Regions from separate parts of the Arthrobacter sp. QXT-31 genome, predicted to be linked through region 1. Evidence: riboswitches for the same ligand, from Rfam matches in the RefSeq annotation. Region 1 holds a riboswitch; each other region holds the start of a gene.
What was found. A riboswitch is a leader RNA that binds a small molecule or an ion and turns the genes downstream of it on or off. The one in region 1 is predicted to bind cyclic di-AMP.

Region 1 (6,041 bases):
AGGCGTGATCGAGGTAGTCGGCGTTGAGTTCGACGACGACGTCCTGGCCTTCGGGCACGGAATGGAGGACACGGTTGAGCCGCGGCAGGGCGAAGAAGCTGCAGGAACCGGCGATGGTGACGCGCCACGGAAGCGAATCAGCCGACGGCGCCTGTGCGTGGATCTGTGCCCGGAGCACGCGCCACAAAACGCACAGGGCAGCGAGCGCGAGGCCAATGATGACGCCTTCGAGCAGGTTAAGGACCACGACGCAGGCCAGGGTGACCATGTAGACGAGGAGGTCACCGGTGCGCAAGCTCGTCCTGATGTCGGCGACTTTGATGAGCTTTGCGCCGATGACCACCAGCAGCCCCGCCAGCACTGACAGCGGAATCAGCTGGATGAGGCCGGCGAACAGGGCGGAGAACACCAGGACCCAGACGCCGTGGAGGACGGCGGACGCGCGGCTTGCGGCTCCGGCTTCAACGTTGGTGGCGCTGCGGACGATCACACCCGTCACCGGCAGACCGCCGAGCATGCCGGAGACCATGTTCGCCGCACCTTGGCCGACGAGCTCGCGGTTGAGCTGTGTGCGCGGGCCGGTGTGCATCTTGTCCACGGCCACAGCGGACAGCAGCGATTCAATGCTCGCGATCAACGCGACCGTGATGACTGCCATTGCAGCACCGCGCCAGTTGCCGTCGGGCAGGCTGGGCAGCGCGAGGGCGTCGAACAGGGAACCGCTGAAGCTGATGCGCTCTACGCCAGGCGCTACCGCCACGGACAGTGCGGTGACCGCGACGACGGCAGCAAGCGGGCCCGGAATCTTCCGCACCGCACCCGGGACGTACTTCCAGCCAAGAAGAAAGGCCACGACAGCCAGGCCGAGCAGGGCGGAATGCAGCTCCACGTTGGTGATGGCCGCTGGAAGGGCAGCGAGATTTTCAACCGCGGACCCGGCTGCGTTGCCGCCCAGCAGAACGTGCACCTGCTGAAGGATGATCGTGATGCCGATGCCGGCGAGCATGGCCTTGACCACCACCGGCGACACTGCCAGCGCGGCCCGCCCTACGCGGCTGACCCCCAGAAGTAGCTGCATGACGCCGGCAGCAGCGGTGATCGCGCACGTCACCTGCCAGCCGAACTCGTCCACCAGACCGGCAACGACGACGGTCAGGCCGGCCGCCGGGCCGCTCACCTGCAGTGCGGAGCCGCCCAAGCTGCCCGCGACGATGCCTCCGACGGCTGCCGCGATAAGGCCGGCCATGACTGGAGCTCCCGACGCGGCGGCGATGCCCAGTGAGAGCGGGAGGGCGACAAGGAAGACGACGAGTGAAGCAGGAAGATCCGCGCCGAGGGAGCTGAGGAAACTTGGTTTCTTGATTCTCTGGGGCTTTCGGCCCGGCGGGCTGTGGGCGTCGTTGGGGACGGTGGCGGAACCAGATGAATGCGGCACGGAATCTCCTTGGCTCGGGAACGCTGACCCCTCTAGCGTAGGAAGGATGTCATGTACGGTGACAAGAGGATGTGACAAGCGTGACAAAAGCGTCGAGTAGGGGCCGTCATGTGGCGACCTAAGGGAACTTTCGCGGGGGCAGTGCGCGTTGGGAGACCTCGCACTCCGACTCGACACGCAGGGCAGACCGTCGCATTTGTCGGCGACGGTGCTTGGACAACGGGATTAAGAATCTCGCAGTCTCACCGTTTGTGAAATCACAGCTCTTCGGCCACAGGAAGCACCGGATCTCTGGACGTGGGGGAGTGCTTGTACGGGCGCTATCCCTGGATTCTGACTATCCAGCCGACAAGCTCTCCGTGATGTGCGCGCGGCTTCTGCAGGCTGATCACAGTGTGCTGCTTGGCGTCCCCAGCTTCTGTCAACCGCGCTTCAGGTTCCGCTGAATCCTCCGACGGGTGGTACCGCACGGAGATCTGATGATTCGCGCCACGCGACCGGAAAGAAGAGTCCAAGCCGAAGGGTCGGAGAGGTTGCGCACTGCGTCGGCGGAGGTGTCGAGCTGCAAAGGCACCGTTCGACGGCCCGCGAACAAGCCCGCCACCCAGTCCTGATTCATCGGCACCGAGCCCAGTCGATGGGTTGATCGAGTGCGACGTCCAAGCCGTCCTCGGCCACTTGCCATTGGGTCAACCACACGTCAGTTTCGTGCGGACCCCTAGCCGGCACGATGTCCTCTGCATCGACCACTTCGGGTTCCTTTCCCCTGACCGGCTCGTAGGAGAAGGCGAAATGCCCGTGATCACTCGAGGCGCAGGAATCGACGCGTCTGCTCCGCATACTCGTCGCCGAACATCGCGCGCTGCTTGGACCCGTCATGGAACCAGACTAGGGAACCCATTGCCGGGTCGCGAATGTCGCTTAGGGAAGCCAGCCAATCTGGTCTTGAGCGGACGCCGAAAGCCGGGACCGATCAGAGCCGCTGGGTTCGGCGGGGATACCTCCCCCCTGCCGAGTCTGGCGGCATTTGGGTTGATGCCGGCGGCGTCCTAAGACTCCGGCAATAAGACAATAAAACGTGCAGGCAGATAAGTGTCAGCCCAAGCGAATCGGTCACTGTCTCTCAGGTGTCAACCACCCGGTAGGGATCAAACCGCTCTTGGGGCACGACGGCGGCAGGTGCTGTTGCCCCTGCCGCCGTTTAATCTCGATTTGGCTCTTAGGCGTTTACCCGTACGAAGGTGGATCCTCCGAGCCAGGATGCCGGATGCACGATAGTTTCGTTGACGCCGTTCATGCCGCTGCTGATGGCCTGCCCGCCGCCGATGTAGATCCCGACATGTCCTGCGCGGATGATCAGGTCACCGGGCTGGGGGGTGGAAACCGGGGTCCCGTACTGGTGGAACTGCAGGGGCGCGAGGTCGCCCACCGACTTGCCGACGGACCGCAGGGCTTGCTCCACAAGGATGGTGCAGTCCTGGGTTGCTCCGAGCTGGGCCCGGGCCGAGGCCACGAGAGCGGCGCCCACCCCGCTGGCCGGAGCTGTAGAGGCGGCTGCTGCCGGTGCGGGCGATGAGGCCGGCTTGATGGATGCGGATGCAGTGTAGATGCCCATGCCGGCCGGCTTGGGTGCTGAGGGCACCGTCGGGGTCGCCTGAGGGGCAGCCGGGGGTGCCTGGGGCGCTTGGGTAGCCTGTCCGGCGCCGGGGATCCGAATCTGGTCACCGGGGTAGATCACGGAGGAAATAGACAGCCCGTTCGCTGACAGGACTGCGTTCAGGTCAACACCGTGGCGTGCCGAAATCGCCCCGAGGGTATCGCCCGATACAACGGTGTGCGTGGCGCCAACAGACGCAGCGGCTGCCTGGCCCTGCCCGGTCTGGGTCTGGGCGGTTGATGCAGTGCTTGTGCTGCCCGAGCCCTCCGGTGCGTAGGTGCCGGCTTGTGCCGGGGCGCCGATGCCAAATGCGAGGCCTGATGCTACGGCCGCGACAGCGGCGGGCCTGGCAATTGATGCAGCGTTGGACTTCAGGGAATGCGACAGTCCCTGCAAAGCGATGGACTGCGTCGGGGTGGCGCGGTGGCGCGCCGAAATGGACTTACGTGACATGGTATTTTGCCTCTCCCATGCCTGCGGGGTGAGCTGTCGGGTTCGGGTGGGAAGGTCACCCGGTCCATCTCCCCGTCGTTATACGGAGCGTCTGGACTTAACCCCAAGGCCTCGAATGATCACGGCCGGTAAAAAGGTGGTTCCCCCGTCCCCGCCATCGGAAATTGCGAACGGATCCCGGTCAGCGGCAGGGCTCGGCATTCTGCCCGGGAATGCCCCGATTAAACCAAGGCACCGATAGAGGCTACCCCACATGCCGGTGAAAAGTCACATTTAGGTAACGGTCCGCGTCGTTCGGCGACTTCACCTCATCAAGGGCTTCAGCGCGGGGGTCGCGGAGGCATGCATTACTGTCAGGGCCAGCAAGCCGGCATAGGCAATGTGCCTCGTGTTTCGGTGAAGGCAGGGGAGCTGCTGTCGTTGGTGCGCATTCGGCCGTACCTGTTGATTCCCGCGGGGCGTAGGAAGGCAAGGTGGTCAATCGCAGATTATCGAAGGGCCGCAGGTTACCGGCCCTCCGCGGGGGAGGATCGGCTCTGCCGAATCGCAGGCTGTTACGACACGGTCTGCTTGCGCTGCTCCAGTCGTTTTCGCTGGCCGTACCGGGTCATGCCCCGGGGCTTGTAGATGGCCAGGACAGTTGTCAGAAGCAGCACCACTAGGCCCCCGCCGGTGTGCAGCAGGGCAGAGGGAGAGTCCATGCCGGACATCGCCGGATCTTGTGCGATGCCTGCGACTGTGCTGATCGTCTGGACGTACAGCACCAGCACAACCGTCGCGATGAGGGTGAGGACGAGCTTGAAGAGCACCCAGTAGTGCCGGAACAGTCCCCAGACGGTTCCCACCGCCAGAACGAGGCCGGTCAGCAGGGACGCGAAGGCCAGCGGAACGAGGAGGGACCACACGGCCGCCTGCAGGGCCAACCAGAGGACGCGTCCCAACTGGGCGTCAGAGCTGGCCAGGACTGCAATGTCGAGGACGACGAAGACTGCAACCGCTCCGGCCCAGCCCACTGATGACATGACATGCAGGGTCAGCAGCACTTTCCGGGTCGCGGATGTCAGAATCATCGGAGGCTCACATCTGGCCGCCGTCGCGGTGGATCGCGGGCGGGTCAGGCTGGCTTTGCGCAGCAGCGGGGTGTGAGATGCGTGCGCCGATGCCGAATCCGTGTCTGGCGGGGCCGTGCTGACCCCCGGTGAGCAGCATGGCGGCAACGACGACAAGGATCAGGATGCCCGCAACGATCGCGGAGACCTTGACCCAGCGGGGCGGGCCGGTCAGAGTCTCCCTGGCGCGTTCGGCGCCGCTGTCCGGACGGTTTCGCTCGCTGGTCATGTCATTTCTCCTGCACAGTCATTTGCGTGGCGGCGGCTTCTTATAAGACAGTATGTCTCGCCTCCGGCGATGTGTCCAAGATGCGACGAAGCGTATAATTCAGGAATGCCGAAACTCTGGAATGAGACCATCGAGACCCATCGGAGCGCGGTCCGGGCCGCCATCCTGGACACCACAGCTGCTTTGGTGGGGGAGCATGGGCTGGCTTCGGTGACGATGTCGCAGATCGCCCAGTCTGCCGGGATCGGGCGGGCGACCCTGTACAAGTATTTTCCGGATGTGGATGCCATTCTGTCCGCTTGGCATGAGCGCCAGGTCCGGGCCCATTTGGAACAACTGGCCCAGGTCCGGCACAGCGCCGACAAGCCTGAGCGGCAACTCGAAGCCGTGCTGCAGACCTACGCCATGATTGCCCGCTCACGCCACGGCGGGGCAGAGGCGGCGCGGCTGCACCAGAGCCAGCACGTGAGCCACGCCCAGCAGCACCTCAACGAATTCCTCACGGACCTGCTGCGCGAGGGCGCAGAGGCAGGGGTCTTCCGTGACGATGTCGCCCCCGACGAGCTCGCCGGTTACTGCCTGCACGCGTTGGAGGCGGCAGCCGGGCTGACGTCCCGCGAAGCCGCCCACCGGCTCGTTAGAGTCACGATGAGCGGACTGCAACCACCAGCGGGAGCACAGCATCCCAGGACCTGAGGAGGGAGCAGGTAGAGCGCCGAGCCGGCGGCGGCCCGGCCGTTGTGTCCTGTCGTCTCACCCCATTGCAGTCAGGAGCGCCGCACAGGCGTCTTCGCAGCGGCGGCAGGCTTCGGCGCAGATCCTGCAGTGTTCGTGCATGCCGGAGTGCTGCTCGCACTCTTCGGCGCAGGCGGCGCAGGCGGCCCGGCAGGCTTCAAGCACCGCACGGGTAATGTCTGTATTGGTGGCGGTTTGGCGGGTCAGGATGTTGCCGGTGGCGGCGCAAATGTCGGCGCAGTCCAGATCGATGCGGATACAGGCAGCGAGGTCGGCGACCATCTTTTCGCCAAGGCAGGCGTCAGCGCACGCCGTACAGGCCTGCGCGCATTCAAGGCAGGCGGCGATGCACGCGGCCAGCGTGTCCTTCCCGCCCGTACCGGCACCTCGGGGATGGGATTCAAGCATCGCGCTGATGTGGTG
Region 2 (6,041 bases), 2.1 Mb from region 1:
CGTTGCCGGCGCGCCGGTACTCCAGGTTCCAGGCCACGATGCCGTGCGCCGCGAGGTCCTTCGCCAGCGGCTCGCCCAGCTCGGCGCCGTACTGCGAGCGCCAGTAGCCACCGTGGATCACCACAACAATGCCGCGCGGGGCAGGCATCCTGCCGTTGCGTGCGGCAGGTGTTTCCGGCAGGAAGAGCTCGCCCCACTGGCTGGGGTGGTCACCGTAGTGGTACTTCTGCCGCTTCACTGCATCCTCCTAGGATCCTTCGAACGGGGCGCCGGCCCCTCCTTGCCGCCGCCAGCGCACCCGGGATCCGGATTGCAGCTCACGACTGCACACAACAGCCATGTGCCGAGCCTACATGGATGCCGCTTCCGTGGGGCAGAAGGGGCTGCCGAGGCAGGGGTGTCACCGGAGCTGCTGTCGCACGGCCTTGATAGTTTGGAACCATGGCAAGCAACTGGGATCGCCTGGACGTCACGCAGCGCGACTCCGTGCAGGAAAACGTGGAACTGTATGAGCGTGTCCGGCCTGCCCTGAAGCTTGTCACCCGGGAAGTCCTGCAGATACTGCGGACCATGCTCAAGGACACCGAGGTCACCCCGCTGTTCGTCACCGGCCGGACCAAGACGGTCGATTCCTTCCGGGAGAAGATTTCCCGCACCGAGGAACCGCTGGAAGCCGGCGGCCCGCGGCTGCTGAAGTTCCCGGACCCGTTCCGGACGCTCAATGACATGGTGGGCGTGCGGGTCATCACCAAGCTGCCGGCGGAGAACGCCTTGGTGGCCAACCTGATCAAACGCCAGCGGCACCTCTTCGACTGCCGCGGGGACCGCGAAAAGGACATCGGCTCCATCGAGTCCGGAACGTACGGCTACTCCAGCCGGCACCTGATCCTGCGCACCCTCCAGAACGATGTGGTCAAGAACTACCAGCAGGTCTTCAACCCCGACCTCCCGCCCAACGGCAGCTACTTCTTTGAATGCCAGATCCGCACCGTCTTCGCGCACGCCTGGAGTGAGATCGAGCACGATATCCGCTTCAAGGCCGAGGACCCGCGGGCCTGGACACCGCACTTCGACCGCCAGTTCACGGCCACCGCCGCGATGCTGGAAACGGTGGAGAGCGCCTTCGCTGACCTGCACGAACGCTACGAGGAGGTCCGCAGCTACTGGGACCTGGACGGAGAGGGCGCGGCCCAGCTCACCCCCAACCGTATCCGGGACGTGTGGCGCACCCTGCTCCCGCACGTAGACCGTAAAGTAGACGATGACTGGGGATGGGCGGCCGAACTCCTGGCGGCCCACGGACTCAAGCAGACCGTGCAGCTTGCCGGCCTGCTCAGCGCCAACCGGATCACCGAGGTCCGCAGGGCCCTGGATCACCGCTACTCCCCCGGCCCGGACCGCTTGCTGGATGACCTCCTGCTGTGGCAGTACGGCACCAAACACATCGACCTCACCGCTGAGGCGCCCGACGCCGTCCCCCACCCGCGGCGCGACAGCCTCCTGCGGCGGCTGAAGCAGATCGAGCGCTACCGCCAGACCAAGAAATAGAGTTTCATGAAGCCCGAACAGCTCCAGTCCGTCCGGGCCACGCTCCGTTCCCCGCGGCGCCTCAAGACCGAGGCCCTCGCCGGACTGGTGGTGGCCCTTGCCCTCATTCCGGAAGCCATCGCGTTCTCCGTGATCGCCGGGGTGGACCCCCGGATCGGACTGTTCGCGTCCTTCACCATGGCGGTCACCATCTCGTTCGTCGGCGGCCGGCCCGCCATGATCTCGGCCGCAACCGGCGCCGTCGCCCTGGTGATCGCACCGCTGATGCGCAGCCACGGGCTGGACCACCTGATCGCCGCGGTGATCCTGGCCGGGGTGTTCCAGATCCTGCTGGCCGTCCTGGGCGTCACCCGGCTCATGCGTTTCATTCCGCGTTCGGTGATGGTGGGCTTCGTGAACGCGCTGGCCATCCTCGTTTTCATGGCCCAGCTGCCGGAACTGATCGGGGTTCCCTGGCCGGTGTATCCGCTGGTGGCCGCGGGCCTGCTGATCGTCGTCGGCTTCCGCAGGATTACGACGGCGGTGCCGTCACCTTTGGTGGCCATCGTCCTCCTGACGGCCCTCGCCGTGGCGGCCGGGATCGATGTCCCCGCCGTCCAGGACAAGGGCCAGCTGCCGGAAAGCCTGCCCACGCTGTTCATCCCGAACGTGCCGCTCACATGGGAAACCTTCCAGACCATCGCCCCCTACGCGCTGTCCATGGCACTCGTGGGACTGCTGGAATCGCTGATGACAGCCAAGCTCGTGGACGACATCACCGACACCCGCTCCAACAAGACCCGCGAATCCTGGGGCCAGGGCGTGGCCAACATCGTCACCGGATTCCTGGGCGGCATGGGCGGCTGCGCCGTGATCGGGCAGACGATGATCAACGTCAAGGGTTCCGGAGCCCGCAGCCGGGTGTCCACGTTCCTCGCCGGCGTCTTCCTGCTGGTGCTGGTGGTCGCCCTCGGCGACATCGTGGGGCTCATCCCGATGGCGGCGCTGGTGGCGGTGATGATCTTCGTTTCGGCCATCACCTTTGACTGGCATTCGGTGGCACCGGCGACGCTCAAACGCATGCCCAAGTCGGAGACCGCCGTCATGCTCATCACCGTGGGCACGGTGGTGGTCACGCACAACCTGGCAATCGGCGTCGGCGTCGGCGTGCTGGCGGCGATGGCGATGTTCGCCCGCCGGGTGGCCCACTTTGCCACTGTGGAGCGGACGGAAATGGAGCTCAACGGCCGCACCGTGGCCACCTACACAGTGGACGGCGAACTCTTCTTCGCCTCCTCCAACGACCTCTACACGCAGTTCGACTACGCCCGCGACGCCGAGCCGGACATCGACGGCGTGGTGATCGACCTGCACGCCTCGCATCTGTGGGATGCCTCCACCATCGCCGTCCTGGATGCGGTCACGGAGAAATACCGCCGGCACGGGCGCGAGGTGGAACTGATCGGCCTTAACTCGGCCAGCATCCAAATGCGGGAACGACTCGCCGGAAAACTCAACGCAGGAGCGTGAGGTTAATCACGTTACGCGCCCCGAAATCCCTTATCTGACGCGGATCATCCGCGGATGAACGACACGGTGCCGTTACCTTAATGTGACATTGCGGGGAAGCCTCCCGTACGGTGGAAAACGTGCCTTCTTCACCGATGAGGCACTCCCGCGCTGATTGCCTAACTCTGCCGCAGCCCGAGGAACCAATCGAACACCCATGTCAGGCAGAGACGGGGAAACCACTTTTCGGCCCGCTTGAAGCTGGCCTTGGGGTGAAGCCGCGCAGTCCTGGCCATGCTCAGGGCCGCGGCCGGGTGCCTCCCATCCGAATCCGACAGCTCACCTCGCAGGCATCGGGAGAGGCTTCTTCATGTCGTTCCGCTTTAATTCTGGCCGCCGTGCTGCGGTCATCCTTGCCGCATCCGGACTCGCCTTCACCGGCACCGTCGCAGCCAACGCCGCGAACGTTCCGGCACAGCAGGCACAGGCTCCCGCTGCCGCCCCCGCGGCCGCCAACCAGATCCAGGTTCCGCTGACCGCTGCCTCCAGCGTCAAGATTGACTTCGAGCGCCCCGCGGTCACCTCGGCCCCGGCTCCCGCGGCGGCACCCGTCGTCGTGAAGCCCGCGGTGAAGAAGGTTGCAGCACCTGCCGTTGCCGCGGCCCCCAAGGCTGCGCCGGCACCGGCAGCTGCCGCACCGAAGATCACCGTCAAGGCCGCCGCTCCGGCTCCGAAGGCGCCTGCCAAGGCCCCTGTTACGGCGGCCGCAGGCGTCAACGCCGCGATGCTGGCCTCGGCCCGGTCCCAGATCGGCATCACGCAGGACTGCACCGCCATGGTTGAGAAGGCCCTCGGCGCCGCCGGCATCCGCGTGGGTGACCTCGCACCGATGCAGTTCCTGAATCACGGCAGGGTCGTTTCCACTCCTCAGCCCGGCGACATGGTGGTCCAGTCCGGCCACGTGGCCATCTACGCCGGCGCCGGCAAGGTCATCAGCGGCGGCATGAACGGCATCAACGCCACCATGGAGCACCCGCTGTCCTGGCTCACGGCCACAGGTCCCGTCACGTTCGTGCGCGCGGCCTAGCAGAGGCAAGACCGCTGTGTTCCGCTGCCTTGGGGGCGGCGGAATACAGCTGTCCCCCCAAGGTGCTCCCACCTTTCTATAAGGATCGCGGGACACACTGGCTATGCCTGATGAAAGACCGCAGTCTCCGGCTGCGAGTCAGGGCCGCCGGGTCCGGATTGTCCCCCCATGCATTCCGGATCCGGTGCCTGCCAGCCGCAGCGTGCTGCACCTCAGCCTCAGCCTCAGCGGTTCCGGTTCACCCCCGGACAGTACGGTTCCGCCCCTGGGACTTGGCTTCGTACAGGGCAACATCCGCGGCCGCGATGACTTCGTCGAGGTCCGCGGTTTTCGCGTTGTAGGTGGAGATACCGTAGCTGACGGTCGGCATCCGCATCAGTTCCGGGATGTGCTGGCCTGCCAGCCTCCTGCTGATTTCCCCCGCAATGATCTCAGCACTCTTGGGTCCGGCACCGGGAAGCAGGAGGATGAACTCCTCACCGCCGTAGCGCCCGGCAAGGTCCGTGGACCGGACCGCTGCACTGCAGGCCTCGGCAAAGGCCTGCAGCGCGAGGTCACCCGCCGCATGGCCGAAGGTGTCGTTCACCGCCTTGAAATGGTCAAGGTCCGCCAGGATCAGCGAGCCCCCGCCATTAGCCGCTTTGCTTCGCGCCAGCTCCTCGGCCGCCGCCTCCAGGAAGGCGCCGCGGTTAAGGAGGCCTGTCAGGCCGTCCTGCGTGGCAACGGTCCGCAGCGCCCGCGTCTGCTGCTCGGTGCTGAGCCCCGCCATGCTGAACGAAACCACCACCAACAGCACCATAGTCACCATGGTGGTCACCGCGGACCCGAAGAACGTGACGAAGACGGCGCCGTCCTGCCCGTTGATCAGGAAAGCAAGCAGCCGGCAGAAGTAGAAGACCGCCACACCGCCCGCCGCGATGGCCATGGGGATCCTGACCCGGGAATAGCCCGGTTCCAGCCGCCACAGTTCATGCGAAGCCAGGCCGATGAGCGCCGCCATGGACCCCAGGAACACCGCTCCCCCAGCCCAGACGTTGGAGCCGGGGTTGTCGACGGCGGCAGCCACCCCGGCGAGGAGCGGCAGGGCCGCGGACAGCCACGGGCTGGGTTTGAGGTTCCGGAGGGAGCGCGCACCTGCCCAAACGCACGCCGCACCGGAAACCAGCATGACGTTGCCCACGGGGTTGGCCCAGACCTGCTGCGGCGTTCCGTTCATGAGGAAGAACGTCGCGCCGAGGAGGAACAGGAGCAGGGCGGCGCACCACCAGGCGCTGTAGGGCGAGCGCGTGCTGCGGTAGGTTGAAAAGTAGAAGAGCAGGGCCAGAATCAGGGCCATCGCGGCAAAGGCGATCCGAAGTGTCGCCGTGTCCAGGATCATTCCGGCCCCCTAGAATCCCGATCCAATGCACACCAGTATGGCACCCCGGAGCCATCGTGGCGGCCTGCTGGCCCGGAAGCCCCTCCGGACCAGCAGGAGGCCTAGACTCCGGCGGGCACCGCCTGCGCAAACCCGTTCACGGGACGTGGCAGTCCGTAGTGCTCGCGCAGCGTGTGCCCCGTGTACTGCTGCCGGAACAGCCCGCGCGACCGCAGGATCGGAATGACGTGGTCCACGAAGGCGTCCAGGCCCGAAGGCAGCACCGGCGGCATGATGTTGAAGCCGTCGGCCGCCCCCTTTTCAAACCACTCCTGGATGGCGTCCGCCACCTGCTCGGGCGTTCCCGAGAAGGTGCGGTGCCCGCGGCCCCCGCCCAGCCGGCCGATGAGCTGCCGGACCGTGAGCCGTTCCCGCCGGGCGAGTTCGACGATGAGCGTGTACCGGCTCTTGGCGCCTTCGATCGCGTCCTCCGAGGGGAGGTCCTCGGGCAGCTGTGCATCCAGCGGGAGGGATTCCGGCGCGACCCGAAGGACGCCGGCC
Region 3 (6,041 bases), 1.8 Mb from region 1:
TTGTTCTTCCACCCGGCGGTCCTGCCCAGGACCCGGTGTCCGCCGCCATTGGGGATACGGCCGAGCTTTTTGATGTCGACGTGGACCAGGTCCCCGGGCTTGTCGTGTTCGTAGCGGCGGATCACCCTGCCGGTGCCGCGATCGAGCCAGGCCAGTTTCGCGAGCCGGTAGCGGGACAGCACACGATGGACGGTGGAGGGGTGGATGCCCAGCAGATAACCGATCCTGGCAGGGCCCCACCGGCGGTTCACACGGAGGGCGATGATCCGCCGCTCGGTACGCGTGGCAGTCCGCCGAGGCGAAGAGTGCGGGCGGCTGGAGCGGTCCTCCATTGCTTCCGGTCCATGCTCGCGGTAGCGCTCAGCCCAGCGCGCAGCGGTCGGGACCGAGACCTGGAACCGTTCCGCGGCCCGGCGCAGACTCCAACATTGGTCAACGACACACTGCGCGAGCTGCAGCCGGCCACGGGGCGTCAGAAGAGCGTTAGGGTGGGACATGAAGACCTCCGTGCGTGGAATTGGACTCTAGACAAGCCCCACTCCACCCGGAGGTCTTCTTCATGTCACCGAACCACGCCGAGCGTCACTAACGTCCGTGGTCAATACAGCTAGTTAGCCCCGTCAGCCAGCCTGACCGCACCGCCCGGCCGCCCGTCAGAGCCTGCGGCGACGACCGTTAAACGCAGCAGCGGCGGATGCCAAAGCATCCGCCGCTGCCGTATCCGGTTGCCGCCCGGCCGGGCGGACATCCGCGCTGTTAGGCGTTCACCCGCACGTAGGTGGAGCCGGTGAGCCAGGAGGCCGGGTGCACGATGGTTTCGTTGACACCGTTCATGCCGCTGCTGATTGCCTGGCCGTCGCCGATGTAGACGCCGACGTGGCCACCACTGATCATCAGGTCGCCGGGCTGCGGGGAGGAGACCGGAGTGCCGTACTGGTAGAACTGCGTGGGCGCGAGGTCACCGACGGACTTGCCGATGGAACGGAGCGCCTGCTCCACCAGGATGGTGCAGTCCTGGGTGGCACCGAGCTGCGACTGGGCGGAAGCCACGATCGCTGCGCCCACACCGCTGGCCGTCTGGGGCGCGGCCGCCGGCGTTATGGATGCGGAGGCGGTGTAGATGCCCATGCCGGAGGGCTCGGTTGCCGCAGGTGCGGGAGCCGCCGGGGCAGGAGCCTCAGGGACAGCAGGGGCCACGGGAACCTCGGGCACGGCAGGTGCTGCAGCAGCGCCCGGTCCCGGGATCAGGATCTGGTCACCGGGGTAAATGATTGATGCCAGAGACAGGCCGTTCTCCGCGAGGAGTGCATCCAGGCTGACCCCGTGGCGTGCCGCGATGTCACCGAGGGTGTCGCCGGCCACCACGGTGTGGGATGCGCCGGCAACAGCAGAACCGCCGGTTGCCGGGGCGGGGGCTGCAGGCGTGGCGGGCGCAGCCAGCGCCTGGCCGGCAGCGGACTGGACCGCACCGGCGGCACCTGTGGCGGCTTGCGTAGCGGCAGTACCAGACGCGTCGGGCGCGTAGGCACCAGCGTGGGCGGGCGCGCCGGCACCGAACAGGAGACCGGAAGCGACGGCGGCTGCGGCGGCGGGCTTGGCAACCGTCGCGGCGTTGGACTTGAGGGAATACGACAGCCCCTGCAGAGCGATGGACGTCGTGGGGGTGGCGCGATGGCGCGCGAATGACTTACGTGACATGGTGATGGGCCTCTCCCATGCCTGCGGGGTTAGCTGTCGGGTTCGGATGGGAGTCACCCGGTCCTGATTGCCCGCTGCGCGGAGCGTCTGGACTTAACCCCTAGGCCTTGCTGGCAAGGCCGGTACTAACGTGGTTCCCCCGTCCCTGCCTTCGGGTCATTGCGAACGGATCCCGGTCAGCGGCAGGGCTCGGCATTCTGCCCGGGAATGCCCTGAGCGGAACCAAGGCACCCGCCGAGGCTATCGCACGTGGGCATCAAATGTCACATTTCGGTAACGGCGAGGCGGGAAGGAACGCTGACGGAAAGGGCGCCGAGAAGGGCTGGCGGTCCCGAAGGTCCCACCCTACAGGGCCTTTACCGCGCCCAACACCTTTGTCAGGGATTCCTTGGCGTCGCCGAACAGCAGCGTGGTCTGCGGCTCGTACATGAGATCGTTCTCGATTCCGGCGAACCCGGGCCGCATGGACCGCTTCAGGAACACCACCTGCCGGGCGTCCGCCACTTCAAGGATCGGCATCCCGTAGATCGGCGAACCGGCGGTGGTCTTGGCCGCCGGGTTCACGACGTCGTTCGCGCCCACCACCAGCGCGACGTCGGCGGTGCGGAACTCAGAGTTGATCTCGCCCATTTCCTTGAGCGATTCGTACGGCACATTGGCCTCGGCAAGCAGCACGTTCATGTGCCCTGGCATGCGCCCCGCGACCGGATGGATGGCGAAGTCCACCCGGATTCCGCGGGATTCCAGGGCCTGTGCCAGCTCCGCCGCGGTGTGCTGCCCCTGCGCCACGGCCAGCCCGTACCCGGGAACGATAATTACGCGCTGCGCGTAGCCCAGCAGCACCGCCACGTCCTCCGGGCTGGACGAGCGGACCGGACGGTCGCTCACGGCGGTGGATCCCGCCGTCGAACCTCCCCGGAAGGCCCCGAAAAGGATGCCGGCCACGCTGCGGCCCATGGCCGCGGCCATCGCCCGGGTGAGGATGGTGCCCGACGCCCCCACGAGCGTGCCGGCAACCACCAGCAGCACGTTCCCCAGCACCAGGCCGGACGCCGCAACAGCGAGGCCGGTGAAGGCGTTAAGCAGCGAGATGACGATCGGCACGTCTGCGCCGCCCACCGGCAGGACCAGCAGCACGCCGGCCACCAGGCCCAGCAGCAGGAGCAGCAGCGCCAGGATGAGGGACCCGCCCAGCACGACGGCGGCGGCGGTTCCCACCGCTGCGAGCAGGACTATCCCCATGAGCACCGGCAGGCCCGGAAACACCACGGGCCGGGTGGTCATGAGCTCCTGCAGTTTCGCGAACGTCACGGCCGATCCCGCGAAGGACACCGCCCCCACCAGCAGGGTGAAGACGACGGCGACGCGCACCCAGGCGTCCTCCGCATGCGGCAGTTCCAGCAGGGCCACGAGGGCGGCGGCACCGCCGCCCACGCCGTTGAACAGCGCCACGAGCTGCGGCATCTGGGTCATCTTGACGCGCCGGGCCACGGGCGCTGCCACGCCGGAACCGACGGCGATTGCGCCGAGGATCAGGGGGACGTTGTCCAGCCGGGTGGAGAGAAAGACGGTGGCGACGGCGACCAGCGCACCGAAGGCGCCGATGAGGTTGCCGCGCCGGGCGGTCCGCGGGGAGTTCAGGCCTTTCAGCGCCAGGATGAAGAAGACGGCGGCCGCGAGGTAGAGCAGCGCGGTGACGTTCGGGTCGAGGAGGGTCACCGCCGGGCCTCCGTCTTCTCCCCGGTTTCACCCTGCCCGGCACCAGGCGCGGCACCAGGCGCGGATCCGGGCAAGGCTGCTTTGTCCGGCTTGCGGCCGCGGAACATCTCCAGCATGCGGTCGGTCACCACAAAGCCGCCCACCAGGTTGGCCGTGGCAAGGACCACCGCCAGCAGCCCCACCGCGAGGATCCAGGGGTGCGTTGCCTGGCCGGCAACGATGATGGCACCCACCAGAATGATCCCGTGGATGGCGTTCGCGCCGGACATCAGGGGTGTGTGCAGGGTGCTGGAAACCTTCGACACCACTTCGAAGCCAACAAACACCGCGAGCACGGTGATGGTCAGCAGGCTGATGCCGTCCATCAGGCCACCCCTTCGTTTTCCGACGCCTTCACTGGTCCGTTGGCCAGCTCACTGGCGAGTTCGTTGAGAGCTTCAGCGGTGGGCTGGTGCCGCACCACGCCGTCGTGCGTCAGGCAGGCACCGGCTATCACGTCGTCGTCGAAATCCGGGGCCACTGTCCCGTCCCGGACCATGAGCGCCAGCAGGTTGGCCACGTTCTTCGCGTAAAGCCGGGAGGCGTCAGCCGGCATGGCCGACGGCGCGTCCTTGAGCCCGACGACGGCGACCGTCCCCTTGCCGTCGGCGGTGGGGACGTGGATGTCGCGGCCGGGAACTGACCCTTCAACATTCCCGCCGGATTCCGCTGCGAGGTCGACGACGACCGATCCCGGGCGCATGCCCTGCACCATTTCATGGGTCACCAGTAGCGGGGCATGTCTGCCGGGGACGGCCGCCGTCGTGATCAGCACGTCGGCATCGGCAACGTGCGGTGCGAGCAGCTGCCGCTGCAGGGCACCGCGGTCGGCGCTCAGCTCGCGGGCGTAGCCGCCGGCTGCCTCCGCCGTCTCCAGGTCCAGTTTGATGAAGGTGCCGCCCATGGAGGTGACTTCTTCCGCCGAGGAGGGCCGGATGTCATTGGCGGAGACGCGGGCGCCCAGCCGCTTCGCCGTTCCGATCGCCTGCAGCCCCGCCACGCCGACGCCGAGCACCAGCACCCGCGCGGGCGGGACGGTTCCGGCTGCGGTCATGTACAGCGGAAAGAAGCGGGGCAGGCGGATGGCAGCTTCGAGGACGCACCGATAGCCGGCCACGAGCGCCTGTGAGGAGAGTGCGTCCATTGACTGGGCCCGGGAAATGCGCGGAACGAGTTCCAGCGCGAAGGACGTGACGCCGTGTTCGGCGAGCACTCTGACCGTGGCGAGTTCGGACGACGGCGAGGCCAAGCCAACCGTGACCGCCCCGCGGCGGAGGGCTGCCGCCGTCGGAAGCTCCAGCGGGCGGACATGGGCGACGATGTCCAACCCGGCGGGATCCAGGTCCGGAACGATATGGGCGCCCGCCTGACGGTATTCATCGTCGGCATGCCCCGCGGAAACACCCGCCCGGGACTCGACCAGCACCTCCAGCCCGAGTCCTGTGAGCTGCCTGACCGTCTCGGGGGTCGCGGCGACCCGCCGTTCGCCTTCCCGGCGCTCCCGCGCTATGCCCAGCTTCACCCGCCACGTCCTTCCAACGGGTGCAGCGGCGCGGTGACTCCCCTCGGTTCCCTTTCGGGCGGTTCACGGAGCGGCGCTGCTGCACGTAGTTGGCTAGAGTCTATGGCCCCGGGGCGCCGGGCGGGAGGGTGAGCCGGCAGTTAGGCGTTGCTCTTCCCGGTTGGCGCGAGTTCGCCGCGGACCAGCCGGCGCACCACCTCGGTCATAAGCTCTGTTCCGCGGACTGCATCCTCGTCACGGGTGAATTCCGCCTCGTTGTGGGAGATTCCTTCCTCGCTCGGAACGAACAGCATCACCGTTGGCACCGCATCCTTCATGTTCGTGGAGTCATGCCCGGCCACCGTCATGAGGTCCATGTGACTGAAGCCAAGGTGCCGGGCACTGGCAGTCCCCAGCGCCACACCCTCAGGCTGGTAGGCCACCAGCCCCCACTGGTGCGTCAGATCCAGCCGGATTTCAGTGCGGGAACGGTCTTGGGCGTCGCCGATCCACTTGGCCAGGATGTCGCGGGCACGGGCCAACACGTCCTCATCCGGCGAGCGCAGGTCCAGGTTCATGAGCACCTGGCGGGCAATCGTGACGGGGGAGTTGGGCAGTACCTGCATCTCGGACACAGACGTGTGCAGCATCCCCGGTTCAAACTCCGCGGTCAGGTCCCGTGCTGCCGCAATGATCAGCGCCGCGCCGTACAGGGCATCCTGGCGGTCTTCCATCCGGGTGGCACCGGTGTGCGACTGCGCCCCGTTGACGGTAACGCGGAACTTACTGGCGGCCCACGTCCTGTCCACGATGCCGATCTGGACGTCCTGCTCCTGCAGGATCCGGCCCTGCTCGATGTGGATCTCGGCGTAGTTGGCCACGTTCGTCAGATCGGGCGCGTCCTGGGCCGGCCGAAGGTGCCCGGACTTCAGCGCGGAAGCGACGGTCTCCCCGGCCACATCCGTAGTCGCCAGTGCGGCCTCGAGGGCAAGCTTTCCGGTGAACACCGAGCTGCCCATCATACTGGGGGCGAACCGGCTACCCTCCTCGTTGAACCAATTCACCACCGCCAGGTTGTAGCGCG

Region 2: another riboswitch for cyclic di-AMP. It lies ahead of BWQ92_RS09450 (NlpC/P60 family protein); the one in region 1 lies ahead of BWQ92_RS19220 (C40 family peptidase).
Region 3: another riboswitch for cyclic di-AMP. It lies ahead of BWQ92_RS10875 (LysM peptidoglycan-binding domain-containing protein); the one in region 1 lies ahead of BWQ92_RS19220 (C40 family peptidase).

What each region holds. Positions count from the first base shown of each region.
Region 1 covers NZ_CP019304.1:4,224,527-4,230,567, forward strand. The annotation lists gene BWQ92_RS19215 (SulP family inorganic anion transporter) at 1-1,435, opposite strand, end outside; gene BWQ92_RS19220 (C40 family peptidase) at 2,655-3,545, opposite strand; cyclic di-AMP (ydaO/yuaA leader) riboswitch at 3,549-3,718, opposite strand; gene BWQ92_RS19225 (DUF2269 domain-containing protein) at 4,100-4,615, opposite strand; gene BWQ92_RS19230 (hypothetical protein) at 4,623-4,883, opposite strand; gene BWQ92_RS19235 (TetR/AcrR family transcriptional regulator) at 4,989-5,579, shown strand; gene BWQ92_RS19240 (four-helix bundle copper-binding protein) at 5,637-6,041, opposite strand, start outside.
Region 2 covers NZ_CP019304.1:2,079,954-2,085,994, forward strand. The annotation lists gene BWQ92_RS09435 (alpha/beta hydrolase) at 1-238, opposite strand, end outside; gene BWQ92_RS09440 (GTP pyrophosphokinase) at 442-1,548, shown strand; gene BWQ92_RS09445 (SulP family inorganic anion transporter) at 1,555-3,057, shown strand; cyclic di-AMP (ydaO/yuaA leader) riboswitch at 3,239-3,403, shown strand; gene BWQ92_RS09450 (NlpC/P60 family protein) at 3,407-4,123, shown strand; gene BWQ92_RS09455 (GGDEF domain-containing protein) at 4,362-5,501, opposite strand; gene BWQ92_RS09460 (LLM class flavin-dependent oxidoreductase) at 5,603-6,041, opposite strand, start outside.
Region 3 covers NZ_CP019304.1:2,396,730-2,402,770, reverse strand. The annotation lists gene BWQ92_RS10880 (IS481 family transposase) at 1-497, opposite strand, end outside; gene BWQ92_RS10875 (LysM peptidoglycan-binding domain-containing protein) at 757-1,698, opposite strand; cyclic di-AMP (ydaO/yuaA leader) riboswitch at 1,704-1,865, opposite strand; gene BWQ92_RS10870 (NAD(P)(+) transhydrogenase (Re/Si-specific) subunit beta) at 2,044-3,417, opposite strand; gene BWQ92_RS10865 (NAD(P) transhydrogenase subunit alpha) at 3,414-3,782, opposite strand; gene BWQ92_RS10860 (Re/Si-specific NAD(P)(+) transhydrogenase subunit alpha) at 3,782-4,978, opposite strand; gene BWQ92_RS10855 (M20 family metallo-hydrolase) at 5,119-6,041, opposite strand, start outside.